4 regions of the Rhizobium sp. SG2393 genome follow, and region 1 is predicted to be linked to each of the others. Evidence: predicted binding sites of a transcription regulator. Region 1 holds the regulator's gene; each other region holds the start of a gene.
The links. Region 1 encodes PhoB, which activates phosphate uptake and scavenging genes when phosphate is short. Its sites were predicted from a motif close to TGTCATNNANCTGTCAT; they were not measured.
Positions count from the first base shown of each region.

Region 2: a site for PhoB is predicted at 2,805-2,821, ahead of ACED18_RS06080 (DUF1868 domain-containing protein). Genes of this name have one in related genera too.
Region 3: a site for PhoB is predicted at 2,204-2,220, ahead of ACED18_RS06775 (DUF1045 domain-containing protein). Genes of this name have one in related genera too.
Region 4: a site for PhoB is predicted at 2,636-2,652, ahead of phnC (phosphonate ABC transporter ATP-binding protein). Genes of this name have one in related genera too.

Region 1 covers NZ_JBHGAP010000011.1:45,856-50,518, forward strand. Annotated here, with positions in the region: gene pstA (phosphate ABC transporter permease PstA) at 1-437, shown strand, start outside; gene pstB (phosphate ABC transporter ATP-binding protein PstB) at 451-1,266, shown strand; gene phoU (phosphate signaling complex protein PhoU) at 1,313-2,023, shown strand; gene phoB (phosphate regulon transcriptional regulator PhoB) at 2,081-2,764, shown strand; gene ACED18_RS18340 (MFS transporter) at 2,977-3,756, shown strand; gene ACED18_RS18345 (hypothetical protein) at 3,826-4,218, shown strand; gene ACED18_RS18350 (GcrA family cell cycle regulator) at 4,306-4,663, opposite strand, start outside.
Region 2 covers NZ_JBHGAP010000001.1:1,292,678-1,297,340, forward strand. Annotated here, with positions in the region: gene ACED18_RS06075 (methyl-accepting chemotaxis protein) at 1-1,982, shown strand, start outside; gene ACED18_RS06080 (DUF1868 domain-containing protein) at 2,039-2,758, opposite strand; gene carB (carbamoyl-phosphate synthase large subunit) at 3,020-4,663, shown strand, end outside.
Region 3 covers NZ_JBHGAP010000001.1:1,441,468-1,446,130, reverse strand. Annotated here, with positions in the region: gene mnmD (tRNA (5-methylaminomethyl-2-thiouridine)(34)-methyltransferase MnmD) at 1-388, opposite strand, end outside; gene ACED18_RS06785 (NAD(P)/FAD-dependent oxidoreductase) at 503-1,645, shown strand; gene ACED18_RS06780 (PRC-barrel domain-containing protein) at 1,719-2,120, opposite strand; gene ACED18_RS06775 (DUF1045 domain-containing protein) at 2,293-3,000, shown strand; gene puuE (allantoinase PuuE) at 3,110-4,030, shown strand; gene ACED18_RS06765 (L,D-transpeptidase) at 4,321-4,663, shown strand, end outside.
Region 4 covers NZ_JBHGAP010000006.1:45,821-50,483, reverse strand. Annotated here, with positions in the region: gene phnE (phosphonate ABC transporter, permease protein PhnE) at 1-598, opposite strand, end outside; gene phnD (phosphonate ABC transporter substrate-binding protein) at 714-1,619, opposite strand; gene phnC (phosphonate ABC transporter ATP-binding protein) at 1,706-2,554, opposite strand; gene ACED18_RS13920 (DapH/DapD/GlmU-related protein) at 2,682-3,296, opposite strand; gene phnL (phosphonate C-P lyase system protein PhnL) at 3,293-4,000, opposite strand; gene phnK (phosphonate C-P lyase system protein PhnK) at 4,018-4,663, opposite strand, start outside.

The DNA of each region.
Region 1 (4,663 bases):
TCGGCGGCCTGGTGCTGACGCTGATGACGCTGCCGACCATCATCATCGCGACCCGCGCCGCGCTGAAGGCCGTGCCGCCGTCGATCCGCGCCGCCGCCCTCGGGCTCGGCGCCTCGAAGATGCAGACCGTGTTCCACCACGTCCTGCCGCTCGCCATGCCGGGCATCCTGACCGGCACCATCATCGGCCTGGCGCATGCGCTCGGCGAAACGGCGCCCCTGCTGCTCATCGGCATGGTCGCCTTCGTCGCCGATTTCCCGGCCTCGCCGCTGGCACCCTCCACGGCTCTTCCGGTACAGATCTACATGTGGGCCAACGAAGCCGAACGCGCCTTCGTGGAACGCACCTCCGGGGCGATCATCATCCTTCTGATCTTCCTCGTCCTGATGAACCTTGGCGCAATCTTGCTGCGCCGTCGATTTGAACGTCGCTGGTAGGGAGTACCCGATCATGAACATGATGAATGAAGCAGCGATCGAAAAGGCAGTGGACCAGAAAATGAACACCGTTCCCTACAAGATGATCGGCAAGGACGTGTCCGTCTATTACGGCGAGAAGCGCGCCCTGTTCGACGTCAACCTGAACATCCGCGAAAACACCGTCACCGCGCTCATCGGTCCCTCGGGCTGCGGGAAGTCCACCTTCCTGCGCACCCTGAACCGCATGAACGACACGATCGACAACTGCCGCGTCACCGGCAAGATCACGCTCGACACGGACGATATCTACGATCCGAACATCGACGTTGTCGAACTGCGCGCCCGCGTCGGCATGGTCTTCCAGAAGCCGAACCCCTTCCCGAAGTCGATCTACGAAAACGTCGCCTACGGCCCGAAGATCCACGGCCTCGCCCGCACCCGCGCCGAGTTCGACGAGATCGTCGCGACCAGCCTTCAGAAGGCCGGCCTCTGGAACGAAGTGAAGGACCGCCTGCACGAGCCGGGCACCGGCCTGTCCGGTGGTCAGCAGCAGCGTCTGTGCATCGCGCGCGCCGTCGCCGTCAGCCCGGAAGTCATCCTCATGGACGAGCCCTGCTCGGCGCTCGACCCGATCGCGACCGCCAAGGTCGAGGAGCTGATCCACGAGCTGCGCACCAACTTCACGATCGTCATCGTGACGCACTCCATGCAGCAGGCCGCGCGCGTTTCGCAGCGCACCGCCATGTTCCACCTCGGCAACCTCGTCGAGGAGAACGATACGGACAAGATGTTCACCAACCCGGATGACCAGCGCACCCAGGACTATATCATGGGACGCTTCGGCTGAGGCAAATCGCCCGCCCTGTTGTCACGAGGTTCGAGAGGAAACACTGATGCCCAGCCATATCGTCTCCGTCTACGACGAAGAATTGAAGTACCTTGCCCGCCGTATCTCCGAAATGGGCGGCCTGGCCGAGCAGATGCTCGGCGACAGCGTGCGCGCCCTGATCAATTCCGACGTCGCGCTCGCCCAGAAGGTCATCTCCGATGACGTGATCCTCGATCACGCCGAGCGTGATATCGGCGAGAAGGCGATCGTGACGATCGCCAAGCGCCAGCCCATGGCCGCCGACCTGCGCGAGATCATGGGTGCGATCCGCATCGCCAGCGATCTCGAACGCGTCGGAGATCTCGGCAAGAACACGGCCAAGCGCGTCATCGCGGTTGCGACGTCGGGCGTTCCGCGCCAGTTCGCCCGTGGCCTCGAGCACCTGACGGAGCTCACCGCCGCCCAGCTGAAGGAAGTGCTCGACGTCTACGCGTCGCGTTCGGCCGAAAAGGCCAACAACATCCGTCAGCGCGATGGCGAGATCGATGCCATCTACACCTCGCTGTTCCGGGAACTCCTGACCTACATGATGGAAGATCCGCGCAACATCACCTCGTGCACCCATCTCCTGTTCTGCGCCAAGAACATCGAGCGGATCGGCGACCACGCCACGAACATCGCCGAGACCATCTACTACATGACCACCGGTGCCCAGATCGAAGGCGAACGTCCGAAGGACGACACCACCGCCACGATGCGGGTCAGCGGCGAGTAAGACCGACGGCCGGGCGCCTTCGGGCGCCCTGCTGCCGGCAGGAACGGAGCAGGCATCATGTTGCCCAGAATTGCAGTGGTCGAAGACGAGGAAGCGCTGAGCGTTCTGCTGCGCTACAATCTTGAGGCGGAAGGTTTCGACGTCGATACCATCCATCGCGGTGACGAGGCGGAAATCCGTCTTCAGGAGCGTCTTCCCGATCTCCTTATTCTCGATTGGATGCTACCCGGCGTCTCCGGCATCGAGCTGTGCCGGCGCCTGCGCCAGCGCAGCGAAACCGAGCGCCTGCCGATCATCATGCTGACGGCGAGAGGCGAGGAAAGCGAGCGCGTGCGCGGTCTCGCAACCGGCGCCGACGACTATGTCGTCAAGCCTTTCTCGACGCCGGAACTCATGGCCCGCGTCAAGGCCATGCTGCGCCGCGCCAAGCCGGAGCTGCTCTCCTCGGTGCTGAAATGCGGCGACATCGAGCTTGATCGCGAAACCCACCGCGTCCACCGCAAGAGCCGCGAAGTTCGCCTCGGCCCGACCGAATTCCGCCTTCTGGAATTCTTCATGTCGTCCCCCGGCCGCGTCTTCTCTCGTTCGCAGCTGCTTGATGGTGTCTGGGGCCACGACATCTATGTCGACGAACGCACCGTCGACGTGCATGTCGGCCGCCTGCGCAAGGCGCTCAACTTCTCCAACATGAGCGACGTCATCCGCACCGTCCGCGGCGCCGGCTATTCGCTGGAAGGGTGACCGCCCGATCTTCCGCCAGTCCTCGCGCCGCGCGGACTGGCCTTTGCCGCGACCGCAGAAGCGTGACGCGGTTCCTCCCTTGGTATGGCGGGAAAGGGAAGCTTTCTCCCCGACCGCACCCGCGATCGTCATCGCGTCAGACCGCGGCGTTGGCCGCCCATTTTCCCCGCCAGCAATTGCAGAACCCCGCCGCAAACCTGTAGGAAGGGAGTTTGCATGTCGGGAATCGCAAGGCTGGCGCGGTGATCGGATGTCGTGAACGTATCGCTCTTTATGCCCTGCTGACCGGCCTGACCGCGCTCAGCATCGATGGCTTGTTGCCGGGCCTGCGGATGATCGGTGCGGAGCTGCCGGCCGCGCCGCCACTCTCAACCCAGCACGTTGTTTCGCTTTTCATTCTCGGCATGGCGGTGGGCGAGCTGGTGCTGGGGCCGCTTTCGGATGCCGTCGGGCGCAAGCCGTCCTTGCTGGCGGGACTGGCCATCTACCTCACGGGCAGCGTCATCGCCCTTCTGGCGCCGTCCCTTGGCTGGTTGGTCTTCGGTCGCTGTCTGCAGGGCGTCGGCGTCGCCGGCCCGAAGATTGCCACGCGCGCGATGATCCGCGACCAGTTCTCGGGTGATGCCATGGCGCGCGTCCTGTCGCTGATGTTCACGCTGTTCATTCTGGTGCCCATGCTGGCGCCAGGCCTCGCCCAGTTGCTGATCGGTGTCGCCGGCTGGCGCAGCATCTTCGGCGCCTACCTCGCCATTGCCTTGGCTCTCGGCCTCTGGCTGCTGTGCCGCCAGCCCGAGACCTTGCCCCTCGCAAGCCGCCTTCCTGTCCGCCCGCGGCTGCTGCTCGCCAATGGGCGCCGTATTTTCCAGGATATCAGGATCTCCTGCCTGATCCTTGCTGCCGGCCTCGTCTTCGGCGCGCAGCTCCTCTACCTCAGCACTGCCGCGGATCTGTTTTTCGACGTCTATGGCGTCAAGGAGCGCTCTCCCCTCTAATTCGCCGCGCTGGCCCTGGCTGTGGGGCTGGCCTCCTTTGTCAATGCGCGGATGGTGCAGCGGGTCGGCATGACGACCATGATGCGCACAGCCTTCTGTGGTCTTGTCGTGGCGAGCCTTGCCATGGTCGCCGTATCGCTGCTGTGGCAGGGGCATCCACCCTTGACCCTGATGATGGCCGGCCTGTTCTGCGCCTTCTTCGCCATCGGCGTGCTCTTTGGCAATCTGAATGCCATGGCGATGCTGGCTCTGGGCAAGGTTGCCGGCCTTGGCGCCTCGCTGATTGCCTCGGGTTCCAGCCTTGTATCCGCCGGCTTCGCCCTTGCTGCGGGCCGGCTCTATGACGGAACGACGCTGCCCTTGTCGGCAGCCTTCCTCGGTGCCGCACTCGGCGCCTTCGTCCCTGCGGAACAGGCGATGCGCGCGCCGCTGCGAGAGATCGAGCCCTTGCGGATCAGCTGACGCTAGTAGGTCTGTCGCAGGCCGGGAAAGCAAAAGGCCCCGCTGCGGAGAGCGGGGCCTTGATCGAAACGAATTGCCGGTGACGGTTTACCGAACCCGGCGGCGCTCGGCCGAGGGCTGGTAGGCGAGGCGGGCGTGCGCGGTGCAGTAGGGGCCGGCCTCGGCGCAGTCATTGCCGCAGAAATGGAAGTCGTCCTTCAGCGGGTCGCCGACCGGCCACTTGCAGGTCCGCTCGGTGAGCTGCGTCAGCACGAGGCGACGCGACATCGGGACCACGACGTTGGCGGCCGGTACGAATTCCTGTTCGGCCACGAGATCGACTTCGACCTCTTCCTTGATGACCGTCGCACCCTGCACGCGGGCAACGGTGCGGGTCGCGACCTTCGAGGCGTAGTTCGGCGCGCGCGGCGGGGCCGTGGTGCGCTTGGTGCGCGGCGCGGCCGCA
Region 2 (4,663 bases), on a different contig from region 1:
ACACGATCAAGCGCGATGTGCTCGTCGATTACGACAAGCCGGGGATCGGCGATTACTACATCCTGCCGGTGACAACCGGCAAAACGACGCTGCTCGAGCCCTACATCTACCCGATCGAGGGCAAGAACGTTCTGATGACAACGATTTCCATCCCGATTGCCGATAACGGCAAGACGGTGGGCTATGTCGGCGCCGACATCGATCTCGACAAGACGGCCGCAGAACTCGCGCAAAACCGCCCGCTCGGCGATGGCTATGTCGCCCTCCTGTCTGCCGCCGGCACCTTCGTCAGCTACCCCGACCAGAAGCTGATGGGCAAGCCGCTGAAGGGCAGCGGGCTGGACGAGGCCGCCTGGAACAAGCTGATCACCAACCCCGGCAAGGTCGAGACGATCCGCGACAGCGCAGGCGTTGACAACCTGCTGATGGCGGTTCCGATCGAGCCCGTGCCGGGCACCATCTGGCACGTCGTCGTCTCCGCACCGACCGCGACCGTCTTCAGCGTGCTGAACCAGACCGTCTGGATGTCGGGCATCATCATCGTCGGCGCCACGATCGTTCTGATCGCCGTCGGCTGGGGACTGGCACGCCGCTTCATGGGACGTCTCAACCGCATCATTTCCCAGACCGGCGAGATCGCGTCGGGCAAGCTTGACGTCAAGCTCACCGACGTCGAACAGCGCGACGAGATCGGCGATCTCTCCCGGTCGCTCGGCGTTCTGCTCGACGCCAACCGCCGCAAGGTTCAGCTGGAACAGGAAGCCGAAGCGCGCCTCGCCCAGGAAGAGGCCGATCGCGTCGAACGCTCCATCGGTCACAAGGCGCGCGAGGAGGAAATCCGCCTCGTCGTGACAGAAGTCGGCAACGGCCTGAAGCGCCTGTCGGAAGGCGACATGACGACCCGCCTCGAAAAGCCTTTCGCGCCTGCGCTCGACGTGATCCGCTCGGACTTCAACGCTTCCGTCGAAAAGCTGGAATCGGCGATGATCTCCTTCCGCGACAACGCCAGCACGATCGAGGCCGGCGCGACGGAAATCCGCAACGCTGCCGACGATCTCTCGCGTCGAACGGAACAGCAGGCGGCCTCCGTCGAAGAGACCTCCGCGGCGCTCAGCGAAATCACCCGGTCGGTACGCGAATCGACCGACCGCGCCGAAGAAGCGGGCGCCCAGGTCAGCCGCACCCGTGCAAACGCCGAACGCTCCGGTACTGTCGTGCGCTCCGCCGTCGAAGCCATGGGCGCGATCGAGCAGTCCTCGCAGTCGATCTCCAACATCATCGGCGTGATCGACGAGATCGCCTTCCAGACGAACCTTCTGGCGCTGAATGCCGGTGTGGAAGCGGCCCGCGCAGGCGAAGCCGGCAAGGGCTTCGCCGTCGTGGCCCAGGAAGTGCGCGAACTTGCCCAGCGATCTGCCAATGCCGCCAAGGAAATCAAGGCGCTGATCACCGCCTCCAGCGATCAGGTCCGCCAGGGCGTGACGCTCGTCGACCAGGCAGGCGCTGCCCTGACGGCCATCGCCTCCGAAGTCGAGCAGATCAATGCCAACGTCCAGGGCATCGTTCAGGCCGCGCGCGAGCAATCGACCAGCCTGCAGGAGATCAGCGCCGCGGTGAACATCATGGACCAGGGCACCCAGAAGAATGCCGCCATGGTGGAGGAAACCAACGCCGCCTCCCATACGCTGGCGACCGAAGTCGGACAGCTTTCCGACCGCCTCGACCAGTTCCGGCTCGGTGGCGCCGGCGGCAGCCGCCAGTCGTTCCGCCCCGCGTCAACGGCGACCGCCATCCCGCATCGGGCGGCGGCCCCTTCCACGGCGCAGGTTCGTGCAACCCCCGCCCGCGCACCGGTCGCGGCCACGCAGGCCGCCCGCCCCGTCGCCTCCCCTGCCCGCGCGCTGGGTGACCGCCTCGCAAAGGCCGTGGGCGCTGCCTCGCCGGCCGCCGCATCTGCACAGGACAACTGGGAAGAGTTCTGAGCCCATCCCGGCAAAGCGAAATGAGAGATGGCGGGCCCGGTGCCCGCCATTTTCGTTCAGGCAGGGTCGAAGACCAGCAGTTCCTCGAAATGGTTCATGTCATCGAAAGCGCAGAAGGCGGGCGGCCGAAGCGCAATCACGGGGGTAAGCCGCCTCAGATCCGCTTCCACCTCGGCCAGGAACGGCACCCAGGCACCCATCGTCTCATCATCGAAGCGCTCGATCATGTAGGCGAAGGTGATGTGGAAAACGTAAGTCTCATGGTCCGGATGACGGTAGCCGAGCAGGTCGGCGAAGCGGTTGCGCCAGTCCTTCAGCGCCGCCTTGTCGGCCTCCGTCGCACCTTCGAGCTGGAGCCCGAGCGGGGTGGCATGGCTGACAACCATCTGGAATGCCGGGCCGGGCGCAAAGAGCGCCAGACGGTCCGACAGGAGCGCCGTCATGTCGTCGATCGGCGTCTCGAGGGGGATGCCGGCCGGCCAGAAGGTCGCTTCACGCCGGCTTTCGATGATTCCCTGAAACAACGTCATGTGCAGGCTGGACGCCGCGGTAAAGGCCAGCGTCTCGGCGCCGGGCATCGCCCTGTAGCGCTCGCGCATCTGGAGCACCGCCTCTGCGCTGTCGGACCCCTCGACGAGATGGCTGACGATGGTGTTGCCACGCTCGGTGAGAAAGCTTCCGTTCGTGTCATAACGCCGGCCGAGATGCGGGATGGGGGCGGCATTCAGCGTGCTCGAGGCAAAGCGCAGGTGGTCCGGTATGGCGGAAAGGGGCATCGGCGGCTTCCTTTGAACTATCGCCGCACGGGGTTAAGCAGGCAGTGCGAAAGGCGTGTGACAGGCCCGCCCTCACCCCATGAGCGTGCTGCCGCCGGTCCCCAACTTTCCTTCCTTCCTCGGCATTTATGGGGTTGGTTTAGGGCCCGAGTTTCCCTATAAGCCGCTTCTAGCCTGAAATGACCATCCTCCTGCGCCCGGCCGGTGACCTCCCTCACCCAGGCCGGTTTTTCGCGCAGGCACGAGATACGGATAGAGCCCATGCCGAAGCGCCAAGATATCAAGTCCATCCTCATCATCGGCGCGGGACCGATCGTCATCGGCCAGGCCTGCGAGTTCGACTATTCCGGCACCCAGGCCTGCAAGGCGCTGAAGGAAGAGGGTTTCCGGGTCATCCTGGTCAACTCCAACCCCGCCACGATCATGACCGACCCGGGCCTTGCCGACGCAACCTACGTCGAGCCGATCACGCCGGAAGTGGTCGCCAAGATCATCGCCAAGGAACGCCCGGACGCGCTGCTCCCGACCATGGGCGGCCAGACGGCGCTCAACACCGCGCTGTCGCTCAAGCGCATGGGCGTGCTCGACCGCTACAATGTCGAGATGATCGGCGCCAAGCCCGCCGCCATCGACATGGCCGAAGACCGGGCCCTCTTCCGCGAAGCCATGGCCCGCATCGGCCTCGAAACGCCGAAGTCGATGCTTGCCAACGCCACCGAGATCAAGGACGCCGACCGCAAGACCCATGAGGCCGCCCGCGCCGAGCTCAAGGCGAAGCATTCCGGCGCCGAACTCGACAAGGCGCTGGACGCGCTCGAAAACCAGTGGAACCTCGGCGAGAGCGACCGCAAGCAGCGCTACATGAGCCACGCCATGGCCGTCGCCGCCCAGGCGCTCGACCATGTCGGCCTGCCCGCCATCATCCGCCCCTCCTTCACGCTGGGCGGCACCGGCGGCGGCATTGCCTATAACCGCTCGGAATTCTTCGACATCGTTTCCGGCGGCCTCGACGCCTCGCCCACCACCGAAGTCCTCATCGAGGAAAGCGTGCTCGGCTGGAAGGAATACGAGATGGAAGTCGTCCGCGACAAGGCGGACAACTGCATCATCATCTGCTCGATCGAGAACATCGACCCGATGGGCGTCCACACGGGCGACTCGATCACCGTTGCGCCGGCGCTGACGCTGACGGACAAGGAATACCAGATCATGCGCAACGCCTCGATCGCGGTACTGCGCGAGATCGGCGTCGAGACCGGCGGCTCGAACGTGCAGTTCGCCGTCAACCCCAAGGACGGCCGTCTCGTCGTCATCGAGATGAACCCGCGCGTCTCGCGCTCGTCTGCGCTCGCCTCCAAGGCTACCGGCTTCCCGATCGCCAAGGTCGCCGCCAAGCTCGCCATCGGCTACACGCTGGACGAACTCGACAACGACATCACCGGCGGCGCGACGCCGGCCTCGTTCGAGCCCTCCATCGACTACGTCGTCACCAAGATCCCGCGTTTCGCCTTCGAGAAGTTCCCGGGCGCCTCGCCGGTGCTGACCACCGCCATGAAGTCGGTCGGCGAAGTCATGGCCATCGGCCGCACCTTCGCCGAATCGCTGCAGAAGGCGTTGCGCGGCCTCGAAACCGGCCTCACCGGCCTCGACGAGATCGAGATCCCCGGCCTCGGCGACAATGCCAACGACAAGAACGCCATCCGCGCCGCCATCGGCACGCCGACGCCGGACCGCCTGCGCATGGTCGCCCAGGCGCTGCGCCTCGGCATGTCGCCGGAAGAGGTGCATGAGGGCTGCAAGATCGATCCGTGGTTTATCGCCCAGTTCAAGGCGATCGTCGACATGGAAGCCCGTATCCGCGAGCACGGCCTGCCGCAGGATGCCGAAAACCTGCGCATGCTCAAA
Region 3 (4,663 bases), on a different contig from region 1:
CGACAAGTTCACCCCGTTCGCGGTCGATTTCCGGCCAGCGGGAGAGCGCCCGGTCGATCTCTTCTGCCGTCATGGGGTAGCGTTCGAAGGAGGTGAAGGCGAGGCTCGATCCTTGCACCTGCGTTTCCCGCCACTGGCGCAGCGTCTCGCAAAAGTTCAGGCCGGTGCCGAAGCCGAGTTCGCCGATCGAAAAGGCGGCGGGTCGGCGCCAGCGTTCCGGCAGGCCGTTGCCGCCGAGGAACACGTGGCCGCATTCGGCGCGGCCGTCCTCGCGGCAATAAAAGTGATCGCCAAAGGTGGGGGAATAGGGCATATCGCCGTCGTGCCAGGTCAGCGGCGCGGCGGCTTCGATACCGGATTCCGGGTTCGGATGCTGCGTGTTCGACATGGTGGTCGCGATAGCGCAAAACGGGGCGCGGCGAAAGCGGATCCGGGAGTCGCATCAGCGGTTTGCCGGTGGACCTTCATGTTTTCGTGAGCATGTTTTCTCAAAGGATGAGCAATGGCGGATCTGGTGATCGTCGGCGGCGGCATCATGGGTCTTTGGGCCGGTGTGCACGGCGTGCGGGCCGGGATGGAGACGCTGGTGCTCGATGCGGGCCACCCCGGTTCCGGCGCCAGCGGCGGTCTGCTCGGGGCGCTGATGCCGCATCTGCCGGAGCGCTGGAACGAGAAGAAGCAGTTTCAGCTCGAGGCGCTGGCAAGCCTTGAGGGCGAGATCGCGGCACTGGAAGCGGCGACGGGACTTTCCGCAGGATACAGGCGCACCGGCCGCCTCCTGCCGCTGTCGAAGCCGCATCACCGGGTGCTGGCCGAGGCGCGCGCGGCGCAGGCTGCGACTCTCTGGCAGGTCGCGGATCAGGTGTTTTCCTGGCGGGTCATGGACCGGCCGGAGGTCGAGGGCTGGCCGGATCCCGCGGCCTGCGAGGCCGGCGTGGTGGTGGAGACGCTCGCCGGGCGGGTCTCGCCCCGCGCCATGATCGCGCTTCTGGTGCGGTTTCTGGAGATGTCACCGCTTGCCTCCATCCGGCCTCACGCGAAGGTCGTGGCGGTCGAGGGGGGCGGGAGCGCCGTGGTTCTGGCCGATGGCGAACGGATCGGCTTCGGCCATTGCGTGATCGCTGCCGGTCCCGGCGCCTTTCCGCTGATCGACGGGCTCGTGCCGGATCGCGCTGCTGCCAGCGGCCGACCCGTGAAAGGGCAGGCGGCGTTGGTGGCCGGCGGCGGGGCCGAAGGTCTGCCGGTTCTCTTCCAGGACGGGCTCTACATCGTCCCGCATGACAATGGCACGGTTGCCATCGGCAGCACGAGCGAGGATGCGTTCGACGATCCCTTCGGCACCGACGGGCAGCTGGACGATCTCCTGTCGCGGGCCGTTGCGCTGGCGCCCGCGCTGGCCGGTGCACCCGTCATGGAGCGCTGGGCGGGCCTGCGGCCCCGGGCGATCGGGCGGGAGCCGATGGTGGGTCGGCTTGGGGCACACCCCGCCGTTTCGGTGCTCGCCGGCGGGTTCAAGGTCAGTTTCGGGCTGGCGCATCTCTTGGCGGAGGCGGTCATCGACGAGGTGGCCAGGCAGCCGCCCAAACGAAAGCTCCCCGCATCTTTCGATGTCGGGGAGCATATCAGGCTCATGCGGCGCGGGTGATCGTCAGACGGCGAACTTCATGTTCTGAATCAGAGTCACATCCTGCCGCCAAGCCATTGATGCCGATTCACAATTACATCCAGTAGGGCGGCACGCCGTAGTAGTCGTAGATCTTGCGGCCGTTATCGGCGCTCCAGCTGTAATCGTCATCGCTGTCATAGCGCGGGGCGTTTTCCACCTGGTCGCGCGTCACGTCGGTGCGGTAGCCGCCGAGGCTTTCATCATAGGTCAGCTTCGACCAGGGCAGCGGGTAGTGATCGTGGCCGATGCCGAGGAAGCCACCGAAGGCGAGCACAGCATAGGCGACGCGGCCAGAGCGCTTTTCGATGATGACGCGCTCGATGGAGCCGATGTGCTTGCCATCGCTGCCGTAGACCTTCGTGCCTTCGACCTTATCGCTGGCGATCAGGTCGTGGGTTTCGCGAACGGAGGCGTCGCGGACGCCATGGGTGGAGGCGGTGTCCTGATAGGTCATGGTGTTTCTCCCTGTTGTTGTCTGAAGGGGAAATGCGGGAGAGTCGGGATGGTTCCGCGTCACTTTCGCGTGCCCACCGCAGGTTTCGTCAAGCTGTCACGCAAATCACCTAGCAAGCGGCCTCAAGAACAGGCCTGCGCCAATGCGTGCGCGGCCGAACGGAGAGATCCCGATGCGGTATGCGATTCATTTCACGCCGCCGATCCATCATCCGCTGGCCATTGCCGCGGCAGGCTGGCTTGGTCGCAATGTCTATTCGGGCGATCAGGTGGATCATCCTCCGGTTGCCGGTTTCACCCAGCGCGAGATCGCCTTTCACACCGCCCTGCCGCGCCGCGACGGTTTTCACGCGACGATGAAGGCGCCGTTCCGGCTGGCCCCGGAGGTCAGCGAAAGCGACCTGCTCAAGGCGCTGATGCGCTTTGCCGGCACGATCGAGCCGATCGTCATCGAGCAGCTGGAGGTGGCGCGCCTTGGCGAATTCATGGGGCTCCTGCCGCATGCGCCGAGCGAGGCGGCGGCCTATCTTGCGGCCCGCACCGTGCAGGAATTCGATCATTTCCGCGCACCGCTGACGGAAGCGGAAATCGAGCGGCGCGATCCCTACCGCCTGTCGGCCGCGCAGTTCGCCAATCTGCACCGCTGGGGCTACCCTTACGTGATGGATGAATATCGTTTCCACATGCCGCTGACGGGGCCGGTGGACCGCACGCTTGCCATGCGGCTGGAGCCGGCGCTCAGGCAGGTGTTCGAGCCGCATCTTGCGGAACCGCTGAAGATCGCCAGTCTCGCGCTCTTCATCGAGCCGGAGCCGGGCGCGCCGTTCCGCGTCCATTCCCAGCATCCGCTCGGCCGCATCGGCGTGAAGCGTTCGGCCTGAGGACGCGCGGCCGGCAGGGCGAAATCGTCCTGTGCATGTGCAGCAAATCCATCTCGACTTTCGCAAGGCCGATGCTACCGTCGGGCAAAAGACGAGAGGGTGACAGAGCATGACAGACACGGCCTATCCGCGCGATCTCATCGGCTACGGGCGCCATCTTCCCGAGGTGCGCTGGCCGGGCGGGGCGAATATCGCGGTGCAGTTCGTCGTCAATTACGAGGAGGGCGGCGAGAGCTGCATTCTCGACGGCGATCCGGCATCGGAGTGCCTGCTGTCTGAGATCGTCGGGGCACAGCCCTGGGCCGGGCAGCGCAATCTCAACATGGAATCGATCTACGAATATGGATCGCGCGCCGGCTTCTGGCGCCTGTGGCGGATGTTCACGCAGCGCAACCTGCCGGTCACCGTCTATGGCGTGACGCTTGCCATGGCGCGCAATCCGGATGCCGTGGCGGCCATGAAGGAAGCGGGCTGGGAAATCGCCAGCCACGGCTATCGCTGGCTCGAATACAAGGATTTTCCCGAAGATGTGGAGCGCTGGCACATCACCGAGGCGGTGCGCCTGCACACGGAGCTGACCGGATCGCACCCGCGCGGCATGTATCAGGGCAAGCCGTCGGCCAATACGCTGCGGCTGGTGATGGAGGAAGGCGGTTTCCGCTATTCCTCCGACAGCTATGCCGACGAATTGCCCTTCTGGGTGCCGGGGCTGACGGCGGACAAGCCGCATCTCATCATTCCCTACACGCTCGATGCCAACGACATGCGCTTTGCGACAAGTCAGGGCTTCAATTCGGGCGACCAGTTCTTCACTTACCTCAAGGACACGTTCGACGTGCTCTGGCAGGAGGGCGAGGAGGGCAGCCCGAAGATGATGAATATCGGCCTGCATTGCCGGCTCGTCGGACGTCCCGGCCGTGCGGCGGCGCTGGCGCGGTTCCTCGATTATGTCCAGTCGAAGGACAAGGTGTGGGTGACGCGGCGCATCGACATCGCCGATCACTGGTACGCGCACCACAAGCCGGCCTGAGGGCCGGGACGCGGCTTGTCCACAGCTGCTGCCTTTGCACGATTTCGTGAAGGGCGCGTGCAGGGGCTGGCGCAAAGCGGGCGCTAATCTTTCCCACCGCGCAAAGGCTTGCGCGCCACCTTCACGATCAAGTGGGCCCGCAGCCTGCTTCATCATCTGTTGCGCGCTTGCGTCACCGCCTGGATCGCTCATGGCGTGGCCTTCCGGTGGGGTGGACAGGGCAGGGTGGGGCGGTATCTCTCCGGGCAGGGCCTGCATCCTCCCGGCCGGCCCAGGAAGAAGAGCCTCAGATGTCACCGATTTCCCGCCGTACTTTCGTTTTCGGGGCGCTTGCCGCGCCCGCCATCCTTTCCGGCTGCGCGACCACCGCCGGCAACGGCGCGCCCGCAGGGCCGGTCGCCACGCCGGTCGTGGCCCGCCGCCCGATCGTGTCCACCACGGAGGCCGAGCTTCAGGCCCGCTATGCCGCCTTTGAAGATGACGGCCATCTTGTGCCGGCCGTGCCCTATGAGCGGATGGACCCGAAATACTACCGCCAGCGTGTCATCGACCCCACCGGCGAGGCGCCCGGCACGGTGGTCGTCGATACGCCGGACCGGTTCCTCTATCTCGTCGAGCCTGGCGGCACGGCCA
Region 4 (4,663 bases), on a different contig from region 1:
CGCCGACCGTGTGGATCGACACCGCGATGATGGCCGGAATGGCGCCGATCGACAGGATCGCCAGGAAGAAACCGGCGATCACGACTTCCGGAAAGGCGCGCAGGATCTCCATGACGCGGCGCACGGGAACCCGGATCCAGCTGTTGGGCGTCAGGTTGCGCGCGGCCAGAAAGCAGAGCGGAAAGCCGAAGGCAAAACCGAAGAGCGTGGAGAGGATCGCGATATTGATCGTCTCCAGCATCTTGTGGAAATATTCCGGGATATAGATCGCATCCGTCAGGTAGAGCCGACCTTCCGGATAATTGTACTTGAAGCTGCCGTCATCGTAAGGCGAGGGCAGGTCGAAGAGGGCGCGCACCGGCTCCATCGCGTCACGGGGCGCCATGTCGCCGAGGAAATCGAAGAAATAGGGCAGGCGGTCGAAGAACTTGCCGGCATTGGTCTCGTTGGCGAACCACAGCGAGCCGAAGGTGGCCATCAGCAGGATGGCGACACTGAGCAGCGTATAGGAGCGGCGCTTCGCGGCCAGCTCGTTCCAGTGGCGCTCGACAAGCGTGCCGCTGTCGCTGAGCCGGAGATGCGGGCTGTGGGCGGGCATGGTTGCCATCGGTTCCATCCGGTCTGGCCGGCCTTCTCTTCACGTCACGCGGATCACAGGAAACCGCCCCCGCGCGGCCGGCGCATCGGGGGCGGGACTGGTCTCGGGCCTGAAATCAGCCGCCGATGGTGGCCTTGCGGGCTTCGATGATCGGCTTGTAGAAATCGACGTTGACTTCCGTGAAGGCCTTGAAATCGCCGCCCATGGTGGCCTTGAAGCAGGCTTCGTCGGTCTTCGGCAGGTCGAGCATCATTTGCTTGAACTTGGCCTTGGCGTCGGCCGGCAGGTCGTTGCGCACGACGATCGGGCCGTTCGGGATCAGCGGCGACTGCCACAGCTCGACGATGTCGTTCATGTCGAGCAGGCCCTTCTGCACCATCTTGTGCAGGTTGCCGGAGGTGTAGCCGTCCTTCCACTCGCCAACGCCCGAACCGAAGGTCGTGCCGGCATCGAAGGTGCCCTTCAGCACTTCGAGAACGAGGTTCTCATGGCCGCCGCCGAAGCCGGTCGAGCCGACGAATTCCTTGACCGGCATGCCGAAGGCTTCCGGCAGGGTGACGAGCGGAACGAGGTAGCCCGAGGTGGAGTCCGGATCGGCGAAGCCGAGCTTCTTGCCCTTGAGGTCTTCGAGCTTGGTGATGCCGGAATCCTTGCGGGCGATCATGATCGAGTGGTAGCCGGTCGAGCCGTCCTGCTGGACGGTGGTGAGGATCGGCTCGACGGCATCGGCCTTGGCGAGATAGATCTTGGCGAAGCCGGAAGCGCCGAGTTCGGCGTAGTCGAGCGTGCCGCCGAGCAGGCCCTGGATGACGCCGTCATAGTCGGCAGCCGGGAAGAAGGAGACCTTCTCGACGCCGAGCGTTTCCTTCAGGTGGCCTTCCATGCAGGCATAGTTGCGCAGGCGGTCAGCTTCGTTCTCGCCGCCGATGATGCCGACGCGGAATTCCTTCAGGTCTGCGGCCTGAACATGGGCAACGGTTGCCAGAAGCGCCACGGCGCCCAGCAGGATCTTCTTCATCATGGTCTTGGTCTCCCCGTTATCCGGCCCCTGCCGGATGATTGCGGTTGAAGACGGCGCGCGCACGCGGCGCGGTCCGTGCGGCGGGATCAGATCCCCGCCAGTACCAGCGGCTTGAGGCCGACGGATTCGGTGGTCTCGGTGGTCGTGGCTGCGGCGAGCGTGCCGTCGAGGCTGGTGGACGTCAGGCTCTCTTCCAGATCGCCCTCGGTGCCGTAGATGGTGCGCACGGCAGCCGCCGTCAGGTCGCGCGGATTGCCGTCGAAGACGACGCGGCCCTGCGCCATGCCGATGATGCGTTCGCAATAGGCGCGTGCCGTATCGAGCGTATGCAGGTTGGTGATGACGGTGATGCCGTCGCGCTCGTTGATGTCGCGCAGCGCGTCCATGACGATCTTCGCGTTCAGCGGATCGAGCGAGGCGATCGGCTCGTCGGCAAGCAGCATGCGCGGCCGCTGCATCAGGGCGCGGGCAATGGCGACACGCTGCTGCTGGCCGCCCGAAAGCGTGCCGGCCGGCTGCAGCGCCGTCTGTTCGATGCCGAGGCGTTCCAGCGCCGCGATGGCCTCGATGCGCTCCTCGCGGGTGAACATGTTGAGGATCGATGCGATGGTGGAGCGGTGGTTGAGACGGCCGAGCAGGACGTTGGTGAGCACGTCGAGGCGCGGCACGAGGTTGAACTGCTGGAAGATCATCGCGCAGTCGCGGCGCCAGGCGCGAAGCTCCGAGCCCTTCAGCTTCGACACGTCCATATCGCCGAAACGGATCGAGCCGGAGGAGGGATCGACTAGGCGGTTGATCATGCGCAGCAGCGTGGACTTGCCGGCGCCGGAGCGGCCGATGATGCCGACCATCTGCCCTTCCGGAATCTCGAACGTCACATTGTCCACGGCAGCCTTGGTGCCAAATCGGCGCGTGACGTTCTGCAGCTTGAACATAGCCCGGCCCCGTTCTTCTTCTTTAACGCTTCGTTATCGAAGGGCTCTAGCGCCGGTTCATGAAGTGTGAATGTCGGTTTGATGTCGGTTCTGTTACAATGTGACAGTCGCGACGAACCAACGAACCTTACCCGCCATGGCGGGCAAGGAAGGCCTCCGCGTCGAGGGTGCGGAAGTCCGGCAGCGCGTCGCGCAGGCGCTCGTGGCTCCAGTCCCACCAGGCGAGAGCGTCGAAGCGTTCGGCGATCTCGCGGGGGAAACGCTCGCGGATCAGCTTCGCCGCCACGCCCCCGACGATCGTGTAGGGCGCGACATCCTTGCTGACGACGGCGCCGGCCCCGATCACCGCGCCATTGCCGACGGTGACGCCCGGCAGGATGGTGGCGCCGTGGCCGATCCAGACATCGTGGCCGATCACCACGCGATTGTCGCGCCGCCAGGCGAAGAAGTCCGTGTCCGGCTCGGCATCCGGCCAGTAGTCGTTGGCGCGATAGGTGAAGTGGTGCAGCGTCGGGCGCCAGACCGGATGGTTGGTGGCGTTGATGCGCACGGCGGCCGCGATATTGGCGAACTTGCCGATCGTCGCGCACCAGACCGCGCCGTCCTGCATGATGTAGGAGTAGTCGCCCATCTCCGCCTCGCTGATGCGGCAGCGCTCGGCGACCTCCGTGTAGCGGCCGAGCACGGACTGCTCGACGCTGGCGCTCGGGTGGATCAGCGGCTGTTCGGAAAGCTTCGTCATGCGGCGAGTCCTCGTGGCGAGAAGGCTGAAACGTCGAGCACACGGTCGGCGACGATGTCGCGGACCTCCTGGTCATGGAAAATGCCGATCATGGCCGTTCCCGACGCCTTCTTCTCGGCGATCATGTCGGTGACGACGCGGCGGTTGACGGCATCGAGCGACGCCGTCGGCTCGTCGAGCAACAGGATCGGATGGTCGGTGATGAAGCCGCGGGCGATGTTGACGCGCTGCTGCTCGCCACCGGAGAAGGTAGCGGGCGGCAGGTCCCACAGCTGGTGCGGCAGGTTCAGACGCTCCAGCATCTCCATGGCCCGGCCGCGGGCCTCATCGCTTCGGGTGCCGCGCGCCGTCAGCGGCTCGGCGACGACATCGACCGCGGAAACACGGGGCACGACGCGCAGGAACTGGCTGACGTAACCCAGCGTATCGCGGCGCACTTCCAGCACGGCGCGCGGCTCGGCCGTTGCGATATCCACCAGCCGGCCGTGGTGCGAGACAACGATCTGGCCGCTGTCCACCCCATAATTGCCGTAGAGCATCTTGAGGATGGAGCTCTTGCCGACGCCCGAGGGGCCGCCGAGCACGAGGCATTCCCCGGCACGGGCCGAGAAGGTGACACCGCTGACCACCGGCAGCGTCAGGCCGCCGCGCAGGTGCATGGTGAAGGTCTTGGCGACGTCGGAAACGACGAGGGGGGTAACCATGGGGGGTCCTTTCCGGCTCACACCTGGAGGATCGAGGAGACGAGGAGCTGGGTGTAGGGCTCGCGCGGATCGTCGAGCACCCGGTCCGTCAGCCCCTGTTCGATGACGCGGCCATCCTTCATCACCATCATGCGGTGCGAGAGGAGGCGGGCGACCGCAAGGTCGTGGGTGACGATGATGGCCGACAGGCCGAGATCGTTGACGAGGCCGCGCACGAGATCGAGAAGGCGCGCCTGCACGGAGACATCGAGCCCGCCGGTCGGCTCGTCCATGAAGACGAGGCGGGGCGAGGTGACGAGGTTGCGGGCGATCTGCAGGCGCTGGCGCATGCCGCCGGAGAAGGCGCGCGGCTGGTCGTCGATGCGGCTGCGGTCGATTTCCACCCGCTCCAGCCAGCCGGTGGCGGCCTCGCGGATATTGCCGTAGTGGCGGTCGCCGATGGCCATCAGCCGCTCGCCGACATTGGCGCCGGCCGAGACCGCCATGCGCAGGCCGTCGGCCGGGTTCTGGTGCACGAAGCCCCAGTCGGTGCGCATCAGGAAGCGCCGCTCCGCCTCGCCCATCCGTGCGAGATCGCGCAGCTCTCCGTCGCGCATCCGGTATTCGACGACGCCGGTGGTGGGCATCAGTCGCGTGGAGATGCAGGAGAGAAGGGTGGTCTTG